4 regions of the Ensifer sp. ENS08 genome follow, and region 4 is predicted to be linked to each of the others. Evidence: predicted binding sites of a transcription regulator. Region 4 holds the regulator's gene; each other region holds the start of a gene.

Region 1 (4,211 bases), on a different contig from region 4:
CCCTCTATCTCGCGAACAATGACGGCGACGAACTGACCGATGTCTTGGTCGCCGCGCTTGAAGATGCCTTCCGCATCCTCCGTGACGAGATCTCCGGCGAAACGATGCATTGAGCGGAGCGCGTCTCCTCCACGAACTATTTTTCGAACGTAATCCACCATCGGTTGCGAATCGAATCAGGGATGTCCTGTTCTGACCGGGTTCCAATCGGCGACGCGTCGGATGTCGGGAGAGTTCGCGGCCACGTATCGCTTGCGCTAGGGGAGACGCACAAGCATGACATTTTCTATCTGGCATACGGTCATAGCGCTGCTGATTATCGGCGCACCGGTCTGGCTGATCCTTCGGGCCTCGAAGCGCTCACGCTAAAGCGCGTCGCAGATCAAGTCTGCTTCATCGCATATCGCTGTCGCAAAATCGGCGCGCACATCGCTCGGCATGCTTGGCGCATCAAGGCGCGAGCGATTGGCCGTAGAGAACAAGGCGTTGCGGGGTTCCGATTTCAACGGGATCCATGCCCGCTTGATGTCCTCATCGACGACGACTGCCGAACCGGCCTGCTTGCAGGCCGGTGATTCATTCGATGACCATCGGGCGCGCCGTTCAAGCTTCCTGAAGCAGCGCCTCGGCTGAAAGGGCTGCCGCCAGTACGGTCGCATCGGTTCCGTTTCTCCCAACCAGCATCAGTCCGGCCGGCCGCACAAGGCCCGGCATCGGCAGGGTGATAGCGGTGAGATCGAACTGGTTGGCGACCTGGCAGTTGCGCAGCAGCAGGCTCTCCACGCGGTCGTATTCCGCCGCGTCGGTGTCGACGCTTGCGATGGACACGGCCGCAATCGGCGTCGTCGGCAGTGCGATGAGATCGTAGGGCGAGAGCCGCTCGTCCATGGCGGCGGCGAGCCCATGCCGGGTTTGCAGCAGGGCCGAGATCGCCGCGTCGGGCACCAAAAGCCGGCGGCGAAGCGAGAACTTGACCCTTTCGTCGACTGGGGCGGCTGCATCACCCAGCCATCCGGCGTGGACGCGGCTTGCCTCCAGGCCCGCAATCGAGCCGATCCGCGTCGCTTGGCCGAGCTTCTCGATCAAGTCATCGATGGTGCAGTCGACGATCTTGGCACCCGCTTGGGCCAGTCGGTCGAGGCTTGCCGCAAAGGCGTCGGCGACTTCGGGGGAGAGGTCTTCAAACAGCCTGCCACGGGGGATGCCGATACGAAGGCCTGCGACAGGACGGGCGACAAGCGGCCTTGGCTGCTCGCCGGCCATCACAGCATCGGTCGTCGCACAATCGGCAACGGTCCGGGCGAGCGGCCCGAGCGAATCCAGAACCGGCGAGAGCGGAAAGGCGCCATCGAGCGGGATGCGGTTCGCCGTCGGCTTGAAGCCGACGATGCCGTTCAGCGCCGCGGGGATGCGGATCGAGCCACCGGTATCTGAACCGATGGCAATATCACAGGTGCCTTCTGCTGCCGACACGCCAGCGCCCGAGGATGAACCGCCGGGGATCAGGCTTTCGTCGGTGGCGTTGCCGGGTACCGGGTAGTGCGGATTGAGCCCGACCGCCGTGAAGGCGAATTCGGTCATATGCGTCTTGCCGATAATGACCGCACCGGCAGCACGCAGCCGCTGGACAACGAGCGCGTCTTTTTGGGCCGGCGGCGCGTCGCGGCGGATGATGGAGCCGGCAAGCGTCGGTTCGCCGGCGATATCCAACAGGTCCTTGATTGAAACGATCTTGCCGTCGAGCGGCCCAAGGCCGTCCCCCGCCTGCCGGCGGCGGTCGGCCGCGTCTGCCTCGCTCCGCGCGCTCTCTTGGTAGAGACGGACAAAAGCCTTTTCCTCGCGCCGACGATTGTTGAGCCGGCTCATGATCTGTTCCAGGCGGTCGCGGACGGAGACGTTGGCGGCATGGGACACGATGATCACCTGTCGATTTGTGTGGCCACCGAACGGGGGCAGGAGGCGGGTTCGTTGCCCGGATTCACCAAGGCTAACGCTGATCGCCTTTGATAACAGCATTGGCGGCGTTTGCCATCGTCCCATTGTCGCCGCGGCCACTCCGGCCTTCACCGAACTGTCGCCAAACCGTTCAAATAGTTTCATGCGGCTGTTACGTCGCTGACACCCAGATGACCAAAGGTCCGGCACGCGCGGTGGCGCTGCCGAATCGGAGGTCTGTTTGGCCGATATCCTCAAGACGCTTTCGAGGCGTTCTTTCCTGCTTTCCGCCGGTGCCGCGGGCTTCGTGGCCTCATCCGGTCTTGCGACACCCTTTTATGCACGCGGCTACGGCCGGCCGGAATTCATTCACGGCGTGCAATCGGGCGATGTCGATACGTCCTCCGGCATGATCTGGACACGGGTGGATCGCCCGTCGAAGGTGTCGGTCGAATACTCGACCACCGAGAGCTTCTCTAACCCCCTTCGCCTTGCCGATCTGACGGCGACGCCGCAGACGGATTGCGCGATCAAATGTTCGCTCGACGGGCTGCTGCCGGACCAGGATATCTTCTACCGCTTCACCGCCACGGATCTCTACGACGTCAACCGCGTCTCCGCGCCGGTCACCGGCCGGTTTCGCACCGCCCCCTTGCGCAAGCGCTCGATCCGCTTCGTCTGGTCTGGCGACACGGCCGGGCAGGGCTGGGGCATTGATGATGTCGGCATGAAGACCTATTCGACCATGCGCCAGCACGAGCCGGACTTCTTCATTCATTCCGGTGACACGATCTATGCCGATAACCCGATCCCTGACGAGATAGCGCTACGTGATGGCGGTGTCTGGAAGAACCGCGTGGTGACGCATGAGAAGCGTGACGTGGCGCGGACGCTGGAAGAATATCGCGGGCAATGGAAATACAATCTGCTCGACGAGCATGTGCGGCAACTCAACGCCGTGTGCCCCACTTTCTATCAATGGGACGACCACGAGGTGCTGAACAACTGGTCGGCCTCGACCGACCTGCGCGACGACGCGCGCTATCCGGAAAAGGATGTTGCCGTCTATGCCGAGCGGGCGGCGCGGGCGTTCCACGAGATGACGCCGATCCGCATGCCGGCAACGCAGCCCGGCCGCATCTTCCGCAAGATCGGCTATGGTCCGTTGCTCGACGTGTTCTTCGTTGACCTCAGATCCTATCGCGGCGCCAACCAGGGAGAAGACGGCGGCGGCGCCCTGTTCGGCTGGCGGCAGGTCGACTGGCTTAAGCGCGAACTTGCTGCCTCGCGGGCCACCTGGAAGGTGATCGCCTGCGACATGCCGATCGGTCTCGTCGTCTGGGACGATTACACCAACCGGCGCGGCTCGGACGCGATCGCCAACGGCGACAACGGTCCGCCCGCGGGGCGCGAACGCGAATTTGCCGATCTCCTGCGCTTCGTCCGCGACAACGGCATCGACAACCTCGTCTGGCTGACGGCGGACGTGCACTACACCGCCGCGCATCACTACGATCCGGGGCGCGGCGCATTCAAGGATTTCACGCCGTTCTGGGAGTTCGTGTCCGGTCCACTGCATTCCGGCACCTATGGGCCGAAGGACCTCGACATGACCTTCGGGCCGGAGGTTCGCTTCATCAAGGCATCCGGCGGCGGCATCGACCAGAACCTGCCGCCATCGGCTGGTCTGCAGTTTTTCGGCATCGTCGATATCAACGGCCAGACGCAGCAGATGACGGTGCGGCTGATGGACCGGCAGGACCAGGAACTCTGGCGCGTGACGCTCGATCCGGCCGCAATTGCATGAGGAATTCGGTCGCGGCCAACAGCTTTGCAAACGGCGTTCGCGAGACCCCTGACGAGTGCAAACCCATGGCCTACCGGCATTTGAACACGACGCTCATGCGCGCGCCCCCCTTTCGCAATCGCAAAAAAACCTGTATGAGCGCGACCATTGAAAAAGCGGCGTGGCCCATCGGGGCTTGCCCTGAACCTTCCGAGACGAAAAATGAGCATTCGTAACATCGCGATTATCGCGCACGTCGACCATGGGAAAACGACCCTTGTTGACGAGCTCCTGAAGCAGTCGGGCTCGTTCCGCGAAAACCAGCGCGTTGCCGAACGCGTCATGGACTCCAACGACATCGAAAAAGAACGCGGCATCACCATCCTCGCCAAGGCGACTTCGGTCGAATGGAAGGGCGTGCGCATCAACATCGTCGACACCCCCGGCCACGCCGACTTCGGCGGTGAAGTCGAGCGCATCCTGTCGATGG
Region 2 (4,211 bases), on a different contig from region 4:
TTTCTTCACCGGAAGCATTGACCACGGCCTATACGCTTTCGCTTGCCGAGCCCGACGCGATGCGCGAGCAGGCCGCCAAATATGCCCACCGCGCGCTCCTCAAGGTCAAGGTCGGCACGTCGGATGATGCTGCCCGCATCCGTGCGGTGCGCGCCGGCGCACCGGAAAGCCGCATCATCCTCGACGCCAACGAGGGCTGGACGCCCGAAACGCTTGCCTATCACTTTGCGATCTGCGCCGAGGAACGGATCGACCTGATCGAGCAGCCGCTTCCCGCCGGCCGCGACGAGGCGTTGGCAACGATCGCCCGTCCCGTTCCGATCTGCGCTGATGAAAGCGTGCACGCGACCGGCGACCTCGCTGCTCTCGTCGGGCGTTACGACGCCGTCAACATCAAGCTCGACAAGACCGGCGGCCTGACCGAGGCACTGCGCATGCGCGATGAGGCGGTCTCGCTCGGGCTCAAGGTCATGGTCGGCTGCATGGTCGGCAGTTCGCTCGCGATGGCGCCGGCGATCCTGGTGGCTCAAGGCGCGGATTTCGTCGATCTCGACGGGCCGCTGCTGCTGGCGCAGGATCGCGAGCCCGGCCTGCGCTACGAGGCCTCGCTTGTCTTCCCGCCGGAGCCGCGCCTCTGGGGTTGAAGATACCAGGCAGCGACGGCAAAGCAGCAGCCGGCAAAGGCGACGACCGACATCGAATAGAAGCCGTTCACCCCGTACCAAGCGTAGAAATAGCCGGACAGGAACGTGAAGATCGCGGTGAAGATACCGGTATAGAAGAAGTAGAGCCCCTGCGCCGACGCTTCCTGTGATTCCACCACCCGCTCGACCAGCTTGTGCTGCATGCCGGTGTGCATGATCGCATAGGTGAAGGCGTGGAAGCACTGCAGGATGAAATAGCCGCTGAAGCCGAGATCCATCGGGAAGATGATCCAGCGCACCACGGCGAGAAAGCAGCCGGACAGGATCATCACCCAGACGCTGAAACGGCGGCTGATCGCCTTGGCGAAGATGAACATCGTCACTTCCGCCGCGACGCCCGCGCTCCAGAGCAGGCCGATCTCGGTACCGCTGTAGCCGATGTGCTGCCAATAGATCGCCGAGAAGGCAAAGAGCATCGCGTGGCTGGCGTTGACCAGCGTCACCCCGATCAGAAGCAGCTGCAGGTCGAGCTGCCGCAGCGACTTCGGCGGCGGCTCCGTCAATGCCGTGATCGGTGACGGCCGCCGCGGCTTGCCGACCCGTGGCGCGGCATAGGCCATGATGATCGTCAGGCCGAAGCCGATCGCCATCGCCGGCAGCACCATGTCGCTGCCGAAGATGCCCACCATCCAGCCGCCGAGCATCGTCGCGCCGATGAAGGCGACCGAGCCCCAGAGCCGCATATGGGCGTAGTCGAAGCCCCAGCGCCGCACGCCTGAAAGCGCGATCGCCTCGACGATCGGCACATAGGGAGAATAGACGGCCGACTGCAGCGTATAGATCAGCAGCACCGGCCAGAATTCGCGGAAATAGAACAGAACCACGGCCGTTGCGAGCGACAGGAAACCGGACCAGATCAGGACGATCGCCCGCTCGCCGAGCCTATCGGCAATGACGCCGGCGATCGGCGCCGTGATGACGCGCACGAACATCGGCAACGCCAGAACGACGCCGATCTCGAAGTCGCTCATCGACAGCGTGCTCAGCCACATCGGGAAGTATGGCATCGCGAAGCCGTTGACGATCAGCGGCGCACAGAAGAGCAAAGCAATGCGAAGCGCAAAATGGCGCGGCGGAGGGCCCACATAGGCGGGCGCTTGGAAGGGAATCATCGTCTGACCTGATGGCTGTGCCCGATCTCTAGCACGAGCCGGGCGCCCCTCGCCATAACCTAGTTTTCGCGACAGGAATATCGCTGCGCCGCGAAGGTCAGGCCGCGCGCTGGGTCAGCAGTTGGGCGAGCAGTTTGTCCGCTTCGCCAGAGGCTTCGCCCTCGCTGGCGCCACCGCGCATCTGGTGCCAGGTGATCAGTTCCATCGTGCCGTCGTGGTGCTCGGCAATCGCCGTGCAGCTTTCCACCCAGTCGCCGGTGTTGATGTAGCGGATGTCGCCGATCTCCTCGATGACAGCATGGTGGATATGACCACAGATCACGCCCTGCGCATCGTGACGGCGCGCCTCATCGGCGACCACCTTCTGGAACTCGCCGATGAAGTTGACGGCGTGCTTGACCTGGAGCTTCGCCCAGGACGAGAACGACCAATAGGGCATGCCGAGACGTCGGCGGACCGCAGCAAGCCCGATATTGATGGCGATCGCCGTGTCGTAGGCCCAATCGCCGAGATAGGCGAGCACGCGAGCGTTGCGCACGACGACGTCGAATTCGTCGCCGTGCAGCACGAGATATTTACGGCCGTCGGCCCCCTCGTGCATGTAGCGTTGCGCCACCTCGATGCCGCCGAAATGCACGCCCGGAAAGTCGCGCAGGAATTCATCGTGATTACCGGGGATGTAAACGATGCGGGCGCCCTTGCGCGCCTTGCGCAGGAGCTTTTGCACCACGTCGTTGCAGTTCTGCGGCCAGTACCAGCTGCGCTTCAACCGCCAGCCGTCGACGATGTCGCCGACCAGAACGATCGTCTCCGCTTCATGATGCCGCAGGAAGTCGAGCAGGTAGTCGGTCTTGGCGGCCTTCGAGCCGAGATGGACGTCCGAGATGAACAACGTCCTGAGCTTTCGTGCGGAGTTGTCTTGCTGCGCCGCCATCATGCGAGCCTCGTCTTCAGGTTATGCTTTCTGCCTTCGTGAAACCAGACTCGTGTTTCAGGAAGATGACATCAACATTGCGTCACCGGTCCCCCCGCTGAAATCAGCACTGCAAAACTGTACCTCGCTTCGAATTCATGCCAAAAGGCACGACCACGAATGAGGAATGTGAGAGCATGAATACGGGCGACAAGACGAAATCCCATACCGGTCCGGCCAGCGGCGACATCGACCAGCAGGCCCTTTTCTTCCACCGTTACCCACGCCCGGGAAAGCTCGAAATCCAGCCCACCAAGCCGCTTGGCAACCAGCGCGACCTGGCGCTTGCCTATTCGCCAGGGGTTGCAGCCCCCTGCATCGCCATTCGTGACAATCCGGAAACAGCCGCCGATTACACAGCGCGCGCCAACCTGGTCGCGGTCATCTCCAACGGCACGGCCGTCCTCGGTCTCGGCAATATCGGTCCGCTGGCTTCCAAGCCCGTCATGGAGGGCAAGGCCGTCCTCTTCAAGAAGTTTGCCGGCATCGACGTCTTCGACATCGAAATCGACGCGTCGAGCATCGAGCGCATGGTCGACGTAATCTCGGCGCTCGAGCCGACCTTCGGCGGCATCAACCTTGAAGACATCAAGGCGCCCGAATGTTTCGAGGTGGAGCGGCGCCTGCGTGAAAAGATGCAGATCCCGGTCTTCCACGACGACCAGCACGGAACCGCGATCATCGTCGCCGCCGCCATCCTCAACGGCCTCGAACTCGCCGGCAAGGACATCGCGACCGCCAAGATCGTCACCTCGGGCGCAGGTGCCGCCGCACTCGCCTGTCTCAACCTTCTCGTGACGCTCGGCGCCAAGCGCCAAAACATCTGGGTCCATGACCTCGAAGGCCTCGTCTACAAGGGCCGCGAGGTGCTGATGGACGAATGGAAGTCCGTCTACGAGCAGGATAGCAGCAACCGCGTGCTTGCCGACAGCATCGGCGGCGCTGACGTCTTCCTCGGCCTTTCGGCCGCCGGCGTCCTGAAGCCGGAACTGCTGGCGCAGATGGCCGAAAAGCCGCTGATCATGGCGCTCGCCAATCCGACGCCGGAAATCATGCCGGAAGCCGCCCGCCAAGCCCGTCCGGACGCGATGATCTGCACCGGCCGCTCGGACTTCCCGAACCAGGTCAACAACGTTCTCTGCTTCCCGCATATCTTCCGCGGCGCGCTCGACTGCGGCGCAAGCACGATCAACGAAGAAATGAAGATGGCGGCCGTACGCGCCATCGCCGGTCTTGCCCGCGAAGAGCCCTCCGATGTTGCCGCCCGCGCCTATTCCGGCGAGACCCCGGTCTTCGGCCCGGACTACCTGATCCCCTCGCCGTTCGATCAGCGCCTTATCCTGCGCATCGCGCCGGCGGTTGCGAAGGCAGCCGAGGAAAGCGGCGTCGCCACCCGTCCGATCCAGGACTATGACGCCTATC
Region 3 (4,211 bases), on a different contig from region 4:
CCAGCCGAAGCTGACGCGTTACGAGCGTCAGCGCATCCTGCTCAAGGCTGCGGACCTGCTCGTTGCCCGCAAGGAGGAGATCTCTGATCTGATCACGCTGGAGCTCGGGATCTCCAAGCAGGACTCGCTCTACGAGGTCGGCCGCGCCTTCGACGTGCTGACGCTCTCGGGCCAGATGTGCATTCATGACGACGGCGAGATCTTCTCCTGCGACCTCACACCACACGGCAAGGCGCGCAAGATCTTCACCACGCGCGAACCGCTCAACGCCATTTCGGCGATCACGCCGTTCAACCATCCGCTCAACATGGTGGCACACAAGGTCGCGCCGGCGGTTGCGACGAACAATTGCGTTGTGCTCAAGCCGACAGAACTGACGCCGATGACGGCGCTTATCTTCGCCGACATTCTCTATGAGGCCGGCCTGCCGCCGGAAATGCTCTCGGTCGTGACCGGCTGGCCCGCCGATATTGGCATGGAGATGATCACCAATCCGAACTTCGACCTCATCACCTTTACCGGCAGCGTTCCAGTCGGCAAGCTGATCGCGGCCCACGCCCACTACAAGCGGCAGATCCTGGAGCTCGGCGGCAACGACCCGCTGATCATCCTCAACGATCTGTCGGACGACGATCTCGCAAGAGCCGCGGATCTGGCCGTTGCCGGCGCGACGAAGAACTCCGGCCAGCGTTGCACCGCTGTGAAACGCATCCTCTGCCAGGAGAGCGTTGCCGACCGCTTCGTGCCGCTGGTGCTCGAGCGAGCGAAAAAGCTGAGGTTCGGCGATCCGATGGACCGGGCGACGGACCTTGGCACGGTCGTCCATGCCAAGGCGGCGGAAGTCTTCGAGCGGCGGGTGCACCGGGCAGCGGAAGAAGGGGCGGAGATCCTCTACGATCCCGGCCGTAAAGGCGCCCTCTTGCCGCCAATCGTTGTCGACCGCGTTAAGCATTCGAGCGAACTGGTGATGGAAGAAACCTTCGCGCCGATCATACCGATCGTGCGCGCGCCCGATGATGACGACGCGCTGATCGCGCTCTCGAACTCAACCGCCTTCGGCCTTTCTTCCGGCGTCTGCACCAATGACTTCCGGCGAATGCAGAAATACATCGCCGGGCTGAAGGTCGGCACGGTCAACATCTGGGAAGTGCCGGGTTACCGGATCGAGATGAGCCCCTTCGGCGGCATCAAGGATTCCGGCAACGGCTACAAGGAAGGCGTCATCGAGGCGATGAAGAGCTTTACCAACGTCAAGACATTCTCCTTGCCATGGTGATTTCAAGCGTTTCCCCCGCTGATTCACCCCTCTGGGAGCCGCCATGGCGGCTCCCTTTCTATTTGCTCCCGCAGCGTCGCGGGGCTCTGCGCGACGCGCAATCTTAGATCTGCTCCTTCATCCGGCAGATTGTGCGAAATCGTATCGAAACCTGCCGCCGCCTTGGTCAAGCGCGGTTTCCATGCCCAGTTCTGCGGCAGAACATCCATAGTTTTTTTCTTCTAATCGATAAGAATAATAAATTTTACTTACAGGAAACCGCTGCGCAGAATGTTTCCCGAAGCCGATCACAACAGGGCAACGACAAGATTGTCCGCCGCGCTTCCCCGGTTTTACCAGGACCTCAGAGGAGAACTTCAATCATGAACAGACGCATGCTCTTTGTGCTTGCCGGCGCCGTTTCCGCTGTGCTTCCTGCCATCGCTGCCGCTGAAACACAGCTCACCGTCTACACCGCCGTCGAAGCCGTCGACCTCGACCGCTACAAGGCGACCTTCGAAAAGGCCCACCCGGACATCAAGATCAACTGGGTGCGCGATTCCACGGGCGTCATGACCGCCAAGCTGCTTGCAGAAAAAGACAATCCGCAGGCCGATGTCGTCTGGGGGCTCGCTGCAACCTCGCTGCTTCTCTTGAAGACCGAAGGCATGCTGGAACCTTACAAGCCCAAGGGCGTCGAGACGCTCGACCCGAAATTCGTCGACAAGGACACGCCGCCGAGCTGGGTTGGCATGGACGCCTATGTCGCGGCTCTTTGCTACAACACGGTCGAGGGCGAAAAGCTCGGCCTCAAGCCGCCGACGAGTTGGAAAGACCTGACGAACCCCGAATACAAGGGCCACGTGGTGATGCCGAACCCGGCATCCTCGGGCACCGGTTTCCTCGACGTCTCCGGCTGGATGCAGATGTGGGGCGAGGAGAAGGCCTGGGACTACATGGACAAGCTCCACGAGAACATCTCCGCCTACACCCATTCCGGCTCCAAGCCGTGCAAGATGGCAGGCGCCGGTGAAGCCGTCATCGGCGTGTCCTTCGAGTTTCCGGGCGCCAAGGCCAAGAGTGCCGGTGCACCGATCGACATCATCTTCCCCGCCGAGGGTTCGGGCTGGGAGGCCGAGGCAACCGCAATCATCGCTGGCACGGCAAACCTCGAAGCCGCAAAGACGCTCGTCGACTGGTCGGTCACCAAGGAAGCGAACGAAATGTACAATGCCGGCTATGCCGTCGTTGCCTATCCGGGCGTCGCCAAGCAGGTCGAGCACCTGCCCGACGACATCGCTTCCCGGATGATCGTCAACGACTTCGAGTGGGCCGCAAACAACCGCTCTGACATCCTCAAGGAATGGCAGAAGCGTTACGACGCCAAGTCTGAACCGAAGAGCTGAGCCTGATCGGCCGGGCGCAGCGCCTTTGCGCTGCGCCCGATCGCATTTCTCGGAAAGAAAATCCCTCAAGCCAGCGGAGCTTGCAGATGAGGCATGCCCTGTCGATCGAACCGACGCCCACCAGCCGTCAGCACTTCGCCGATGACGCGGCCGCGGAGCCGGCCCCCTACTTGCAGATCTCGGATCTCTGGAAGACCTATGGCGATTTCGTCGCGCTTCGCGACATTTCGCTGTCGATTGCCAGGGGCGAGTTCGTCTGTTTTCTCGGCCCGTCCGGCTGCGGCAAGACGACGTTGCTGCGAGCCATCGCCGGTCTCGACCTGCAGACGCAAGGCACCATCCTGCAAGACGGCCGCAATATCTCGACGCTGCCGGCTTCCCGCCGCGACTATGGCATCGTCTTCCAGTCTTATGCGCTCTTTCCCAATCTGACGATCGAGCAGAACATCGCCTTTGGCCTGGAAAACACCGGCCGATCGAAGGCGGGGGTCGCATCCCGGGTCGCCGAACTCTTGGAAACGGTCGGCCTTTCGGCGCACGGCAAGAAGTATCCGGCCCAGCTTTCCGGTGGCCAGCAACAGCGCATCGCGCTTGCCCGCGCCATCGCCATCTCGCCGGGGCTATTGTTGCTCGACGAGCCGCTGTCGGCACTCGACGCCAAGGTTCGCGTGCACCTTCGCCATGAGATCAAGGCGCTGCAGAGAAAGCTCGGTGTGACGACCATCATGGTGACGCACGACCAGGAGGAGGCCCTCGCCATGGCCGACCGGATCGTCGTCATGAACCACGGCGTCATCGAGCAGGTCGGCTCGCCGACCGAAATCTACCGTCATCCCGAAACGCTGTTCGTCGCCGACTTCATCGGCGAGACCAATCAGTTCGAAGCCCGGGTTCTTGGAGATGACGAAGTCGAGATCGGCCACTCCGCCTTTTGCTGTTCGACGGAGGATTTTTCCGCCGGCCACGCGGCAACGGCGGTCGTCCGCCCGGTCGACATCATTCCCCACGGAGCCGATGCCCATGCCGTCAACGCCAGCGACCGGCCGGCCACACCGCAGAACCTGATCGATGCCGAGGTGCGCGAGATGGAGTTCCTCGGCATGTTCTGGCGCACGCGCCTGACGGCCCCGCGTCTCGGCGAGCGCACGCTGGTTGCCGACTTCTCCGTCAACGCGGTGAGACGCCTCCGGATCGAAACCGGCGGCGCCATCCAGGTGGAGATCCCGCGCGAACGCCTGCTGCTCTATCCGAGGGGGGCTGGACGATGAACATGGTTCTGGAAGCACCCCACCTTCCCCTGATCGGCAAGCGGCTGCGCCAGGAATCCTCCAAAGACGACCGCATCAAGCTCGGCTTCATGGCAGTCATCGGGCTATATCTGGTCGTCGCGCTTGGCGCGCCGCTCTTCGTCATGCTGTCGAAGTCGCTGTCGACCTACCGGTTCGAGCTTTCGGCTTTCGAGTTCCAGGTGAGCGACGAGACGGGGGCGAACTGGGGGCCGGTCGTCACCGCCGAAGACCTGAACCGGGAACTCGGGGCGGTGACGGAAG
Region 4 (4,211 bases):
CCTGGATCGGCTCGATCAGGATCGCTGCGGTTTCCTCGGTAATCGCATTCTTGACCGCGGCGATGTCGCCGAACGGAACCTGGTAGAAGCCCGGCGCCTTCGGCCCGAAACCTTCGATGTATTTCTGCTGACCACCGGCGGCGATCGTCGCGATCGTGCGGCCGTGGAAGGCGCCTTCGAAGGTGATGACGTGGAACTTCTCCGGGTGGCCCTTGGAGAAGTGGTAACGCCGTGCCGTCTTGATGGCGCATTCCAGCGCTTCCGCGCCCGAATTGGTGAAGAAGACCTTGTCGGCAAAGGTCACCGCCGTCAGCCGGCGGCCGAGGCTTTCCTGGCCCGCAATTTCATAAAGGTTGGACAGGTGCCAGACCTTGTCGGCCTGCGCCTTCAGCGCTTCGACCAGGTGCGGGTGCGCGTGGCCGAGCGAGTTCACGGCAACGCCGGCACCGAAATCGAGATAACGCGTGCCGTCTTCAGCGATCAGCCAGGCGCCCTCTCCTCGCTCGAAACGCAACGGCGCACGCATGTAGGTATCGTAAAGCGGCGTGGTTGCAGTCATGCGAGGCTCTCCTTCACTCCAGATCGACATCGATCCCGCGCCTCACGCGGGCCGATAAAAATCAAAAATGCCGCCTTTCGGCGGCGCAGGCACTATTCCCATTTCGCGCTGCAATGTCAACAAAACCAAGCCTTGCAGCGCAACATGAAGGGTCGATTCCTGGCAGCAGAAAAATCGTCCGGGAGGGCTTGCAAAAATGCAACGCTGGCCGAGCAAGTTGGGGAAAACTACGAAATCGATTCGGCCTGATTCCCGGGACTCTTGCCACAGAGTCCAGCGGTCAGTACGTTAACATTCAATTACTAGACGCATGCGGCGGACCTAGTCACCAAAAGAGTTATCGCGTTTGCAACCCCGGGGTTTAACCGGGGTGCGGTGAGGGATTCTGCCATCCCCAACGCTGAGAACGGAGAGTGCAGAAATGAACTGGACTGACGAGCGGGTGGAGAAACTGAAGAAGCTTTGGTCCGAGGGCCTGAGCGCAAGCCAGATCGCGGCGCAGCTCGGCGGCGTCAGCCGTAACGCTGTCATCGGCAAGGTTCACCGCCTGAGCCTGCCAGGTCGCGCCAAGGCCGGCGGCAGCACCACGACGGCAGCCCGTCCGAAGCGCCCGACTTCGGCACCGCGCGCACCGAACTACGCTTCGCGCGTTTCGACCCGCCCGGTTGCACGCGCGGCCGGCGCTGTCGTTCTCAAGGAAGAAATCGAAGTCGATCTCGTTGCCGAGCAGGATTTCAGCACCCGGACCGACGTAGTCGTGCCGATGTCGCGCCGCCTCGAGCTGACCCAGCTCACCGAGCGCACCTGCAAGTGGCCGATCGGCGACCCGCTGAAGGAAGAGTTTCACTTCTGCGGCAACGATTCCCCGGAAGCCTCGCCTTACTGCACCTTCCATGCGCGGCTGGCCTACCAGCCGTCGGGCGAGCGCCGCAGGGCCCGCTGAGAAGCCGGACCGCATCAATAAAAAGGGGCCGATCGGCCCCTTTTTTTGTTGGCGACTTTCAGACCGCTCAGCTTTCGAGCGAATAGCCGGCGCCGCGAACGGTGCGGATGACGTCGGGCATGTTCGAGAAGTTCAGAGCCTTGCGCAGACGACCGACATGCACGTCGACGGTGCGCTCGTCGACATAGATGTCATGCCCCCAGACGCCATCCAGAAGCTGCGAGCGAGAGAAGACGCGGCCCGGCGAGGACATGAGGAACTCCAGAAGACGGAACTCGGTCGGGCCGAGGCGCACTTCGCGGCTGCGGCGATGAACGCGGTGGGTCTCGCGGTCGAGTTCGATGTCGCCGCAGCGAAGCAGCGTCGAGAGCACCTCGGGCTTTGCCCGGCGCAGCATCGCCTTGACGCGCGCCATCAGCTCCGGCGTCGAGAAGGGCTTGACCACGTAGTCGTCGGCACCCGTCGCCAGACCCCGGACGCGCTCGCTTTCCTCGCCGCGCGCCGTCAGCATGATGATCGGCAGACGTTCGGTCTCCGGACGCTGGCGCAGCCGACGGCAAAGTTCAATGCCGGAAACACCGGGCAGCATCCAGTCGAGGATAAGCAGGTCGGGCAGCCGCTCCTGAAGCCGGATCTCCGCCTCGTCGCCCCGCAGGATCGTATCGACGTCGAAGCCCTCGGCTTCCAGATTGTAACGCAGCAGAACGCTCAGCGCCTCTTCGTCTTCGACTACGGCGATTTTTGGCAACATCAGGTAACGTCTCCTTACCGCGGGCGGCCTTTGGGCTCATCGGCCCGGCCGGCGCTCAGACACTCTAAATCTGGAGCACATCCGCCGTTTTCAAAGGCGGGGCGAAAACCGCATGCTTCAGATACAGGAATTCGGGGCCGCGACCGAAGCCGCGACCGGATCAGATTTCAAGGGGCATGCATGCTTACGGCGCGCTTGGCGCTCAGTCGTTGACCGAGCCCAGCGTCGACGTGGTGTCATCCTTCGGACGCTCGCCTTCCGGCTGAGCACCCGTCGCCATGTAATAGATCGTCTCAGCGATATTGGTCGCGTGGTCGCCGATGCGCTCGATGTTCTTGGCGCAGAACAGAAGATGCGTGCAGGGCGTGATGTTGCGCGGATCTTCCATCATGTAGGTCAAGAGCTCGCGGAACAGCGAGGTGTAGATCGCGTCGATCTCCTCGTCACGCTCGCGGATGCTGTTGGCCTTTTCCGGCGAGCGCGAGGCGTAGACGTCGAGCACTTCCTTGAGCTGGACGAGAGCGAGCTCTGCCAGATGCTCGAGGCCACGGGCGAGCTTGCGCGGAATGCCGGAGCCGGCGACCGCGATCACGCGCTTGGCGGTGTTCTTGCCGAGGTCGCCGACGCGCTCCAGATCGGAGGCGATGCGGATCGACCCCATGATCTCACGCAGGTCGGCGGCGACCGGCTGACGCTTGGCGATCGTGACGATCGCCTTCTCACCGATCTGGCGCTCGGCGTCGTCGAGGACGGTGTCGTCCGAGATCACCTTCTGTGCGAGAGCCAGGTCGGAGTTGACCAGCGCGCGAACGGACTCGGCGACCATCTGTTCGGCGAGGCCGCCCATCTCCGAGATGCGGCGCGTCAGGTACTTCAGTTCTTCGTCATAGGCGGACATGATATGCATGGACATGATCGTCGATCCTTACGGGCGCTTTGCAGTTACTGTTGCAGCCTTATGCGGCCTCAGCCGAAGCGGCCCATGATGTAATCCTGGGTGCGCTGGTCATCCGGATTGGTGAACATCTTGTCGGTGTCGTTCTCCTCGACGAGATTGCCGAGGTGGAACATGGCGGTGCGCTGCGAAACGCGGGCGGCCTGCTGCATCGAGTGGGTCACGATGACGATCGTGAAGTTCGTGCGCAGCTCGTGGATGAGCTCTTCGACCTTGGCGGTCGCGATCGGATCGAGAGCCGAGCACGGCTCGTCCATGAGGATGACTTCCGGGCTGACGGCGACGGCACGCGCGATGCAGAGACGCTGCTGCTGACCACCGGAAAGGCCGGTGCCGGGCTCCTGCAGACGATCCTTTACCTCGTTCCACAGACCGGCCTTCTGCAGGCTGGTCTCGACCACCTCGTCAAAGTCGGCCTTGGTGCGGGCAAGTCCGTGAATCCGCGGGCCGTAGGCGACGTTGTCGTAGATCGACTTCGGGAACGGGTTCGGCTTCTGGAAGACCATGCCGACGCGGGCGCGAAGCTCGACGACGTCGATCGTCGGGTCGTAGATGTCGTCCTCGTCGAGCGTGATCTTGCCGGTGACGCGGCAGTTCTCGATCGTGTCGTTCATGCGGTTCAGCGTGCGCAGGAAGGTCGACTTGCCGCAACCCGAAGGTCCGATCAGCGCCGTGACCGTGTTCTCGCGGATGTTGAGGTTGACGTCGAAAAGCGCACGCTTCTCGCCGTAATAGACCGACACATCCTTGCCGATCATCTTGTAGGGCACGGTGTTCATTTTCTGATCCAGAGCCTTCTCGACTGCTGCTTCTGACATGATGTTCATAGTAATTACCTCACTACCAGCGGCGCTCAAAGCGACGTCGCAACAGAATGGCTCCAAGGTTCATGACGACCAGGAAGATGAGAAGAATGATGATTGCGCCGGAGGTGCGCTCGACGAAGGCGCGTTCCGCCTCGTTGGCCCACATGTAGATCTGCACCGGCAGTGCCGTCGACGGT

What was found. The regulator PhoB, encoded in region 4, activates phosphate uptake and scavenging genes when phosphate is short. The targets are predictions, from matches to a motif close to TGTCATNNANCTGTCAT.
Region 1: IB272_RS12690 (alkaline phosphatase) is a predicted target of PhoB. The motif match lies at 2,095-2,111, and genes of this name have one in related genera.
Region 2: IB272_RS09375 (UDP-2,3-diacylglucosamine diphosphatase) is a predicted target of PhoB. The motif match lies at 2,805-2,821, and genes of this name have one in related genera.
Region 3: IB272_RS14230 (putative 2-aminoethylphosphonate ABC transporter substrate-binding protein) is a predicted target of PhoB. The motif match lies at 1,566-1,582, and genes of this name have one in related genera.

The regions. Positions count from the first base shown of each region.
Region 1 is NZ_JACVBF010000004.1:137,820-142,030, reverse strand. It holds gene IB272_RS12700 (hypothetical protein) at 1-113, shown strand, start outside; gene IB272_RS12695 (amidase) at 604-1,914, opposite strand; gene IB272_RS12690 (alkaline phosphatase) at 2,177-3,742, shown strand; gene typA (translational GTPase TypA) at 3,944-4,211, shown strand, end outside.
Region 2 is NZ_JACVBF010000002.1:765,756-769,966, reverse strand. It holds gene dgcA (N-acetyl-D-Glu racemase DgcA) at 1-644, shown strand, start outside; gene IB272_RS09380 (MFS transporter) at 596-1,816, opposite strand; gene IB272_RS09375 (UDP-2,3-diacylglucosamine diphosphatase) at 1,914-2,753, opposite strand; gene IB272_RS09370 (NADP-dependent malic enzyme) at 2,927-4,211, shown strand, end outside.
Region 3 is NZ_JACVBF010000005.1:122,531-126,741, reverse strand. It holds gene phnY (phosphonoacetaldehyde dehydrogenase) at 1-1,276, shown strand, start outside; gene IB272_RS14230 (putative 2-aminoethylphosphonate ABC transporter substrate-binding protein) at 1,651-2,661, shown strand; gene IB272_RS14225 (putative 2-aminoethylphosphonate ABC transporter ATP-binding protein) at 2,748-3,929, shown strand; gene IB272_RS14220 (putative 2-aminoethylphosphonate ABC transporter permease subunit) at 3,932-4,211, shown strand, end outside.
Region 4 is NZ_JACVBF010000001.1:680,134-684,344, forward strand. It holds gene IB272_RS03185 (aspartate aminotransferase family protein) at 1-559, opposite strand, end outside; gene IB272_RS03190 (GcrA family cell cycle regulator) at 981-1,502, shown strand; gene phoB (phosphate regulon transcriptional regulator PhoB) at 1,570-2,253, opposite strand; gene phoU (phosphate signaling complex protein PhoU) at 2,456-3,169, opposite strand; gene pstB (phosphate ABC transporter ATP-binding protein PstB) at 3,220-4,035, opposite strand; gene pstA (phosphate ABC transporter permease PstA) at 4,049-4,211, opposite strand, start outside.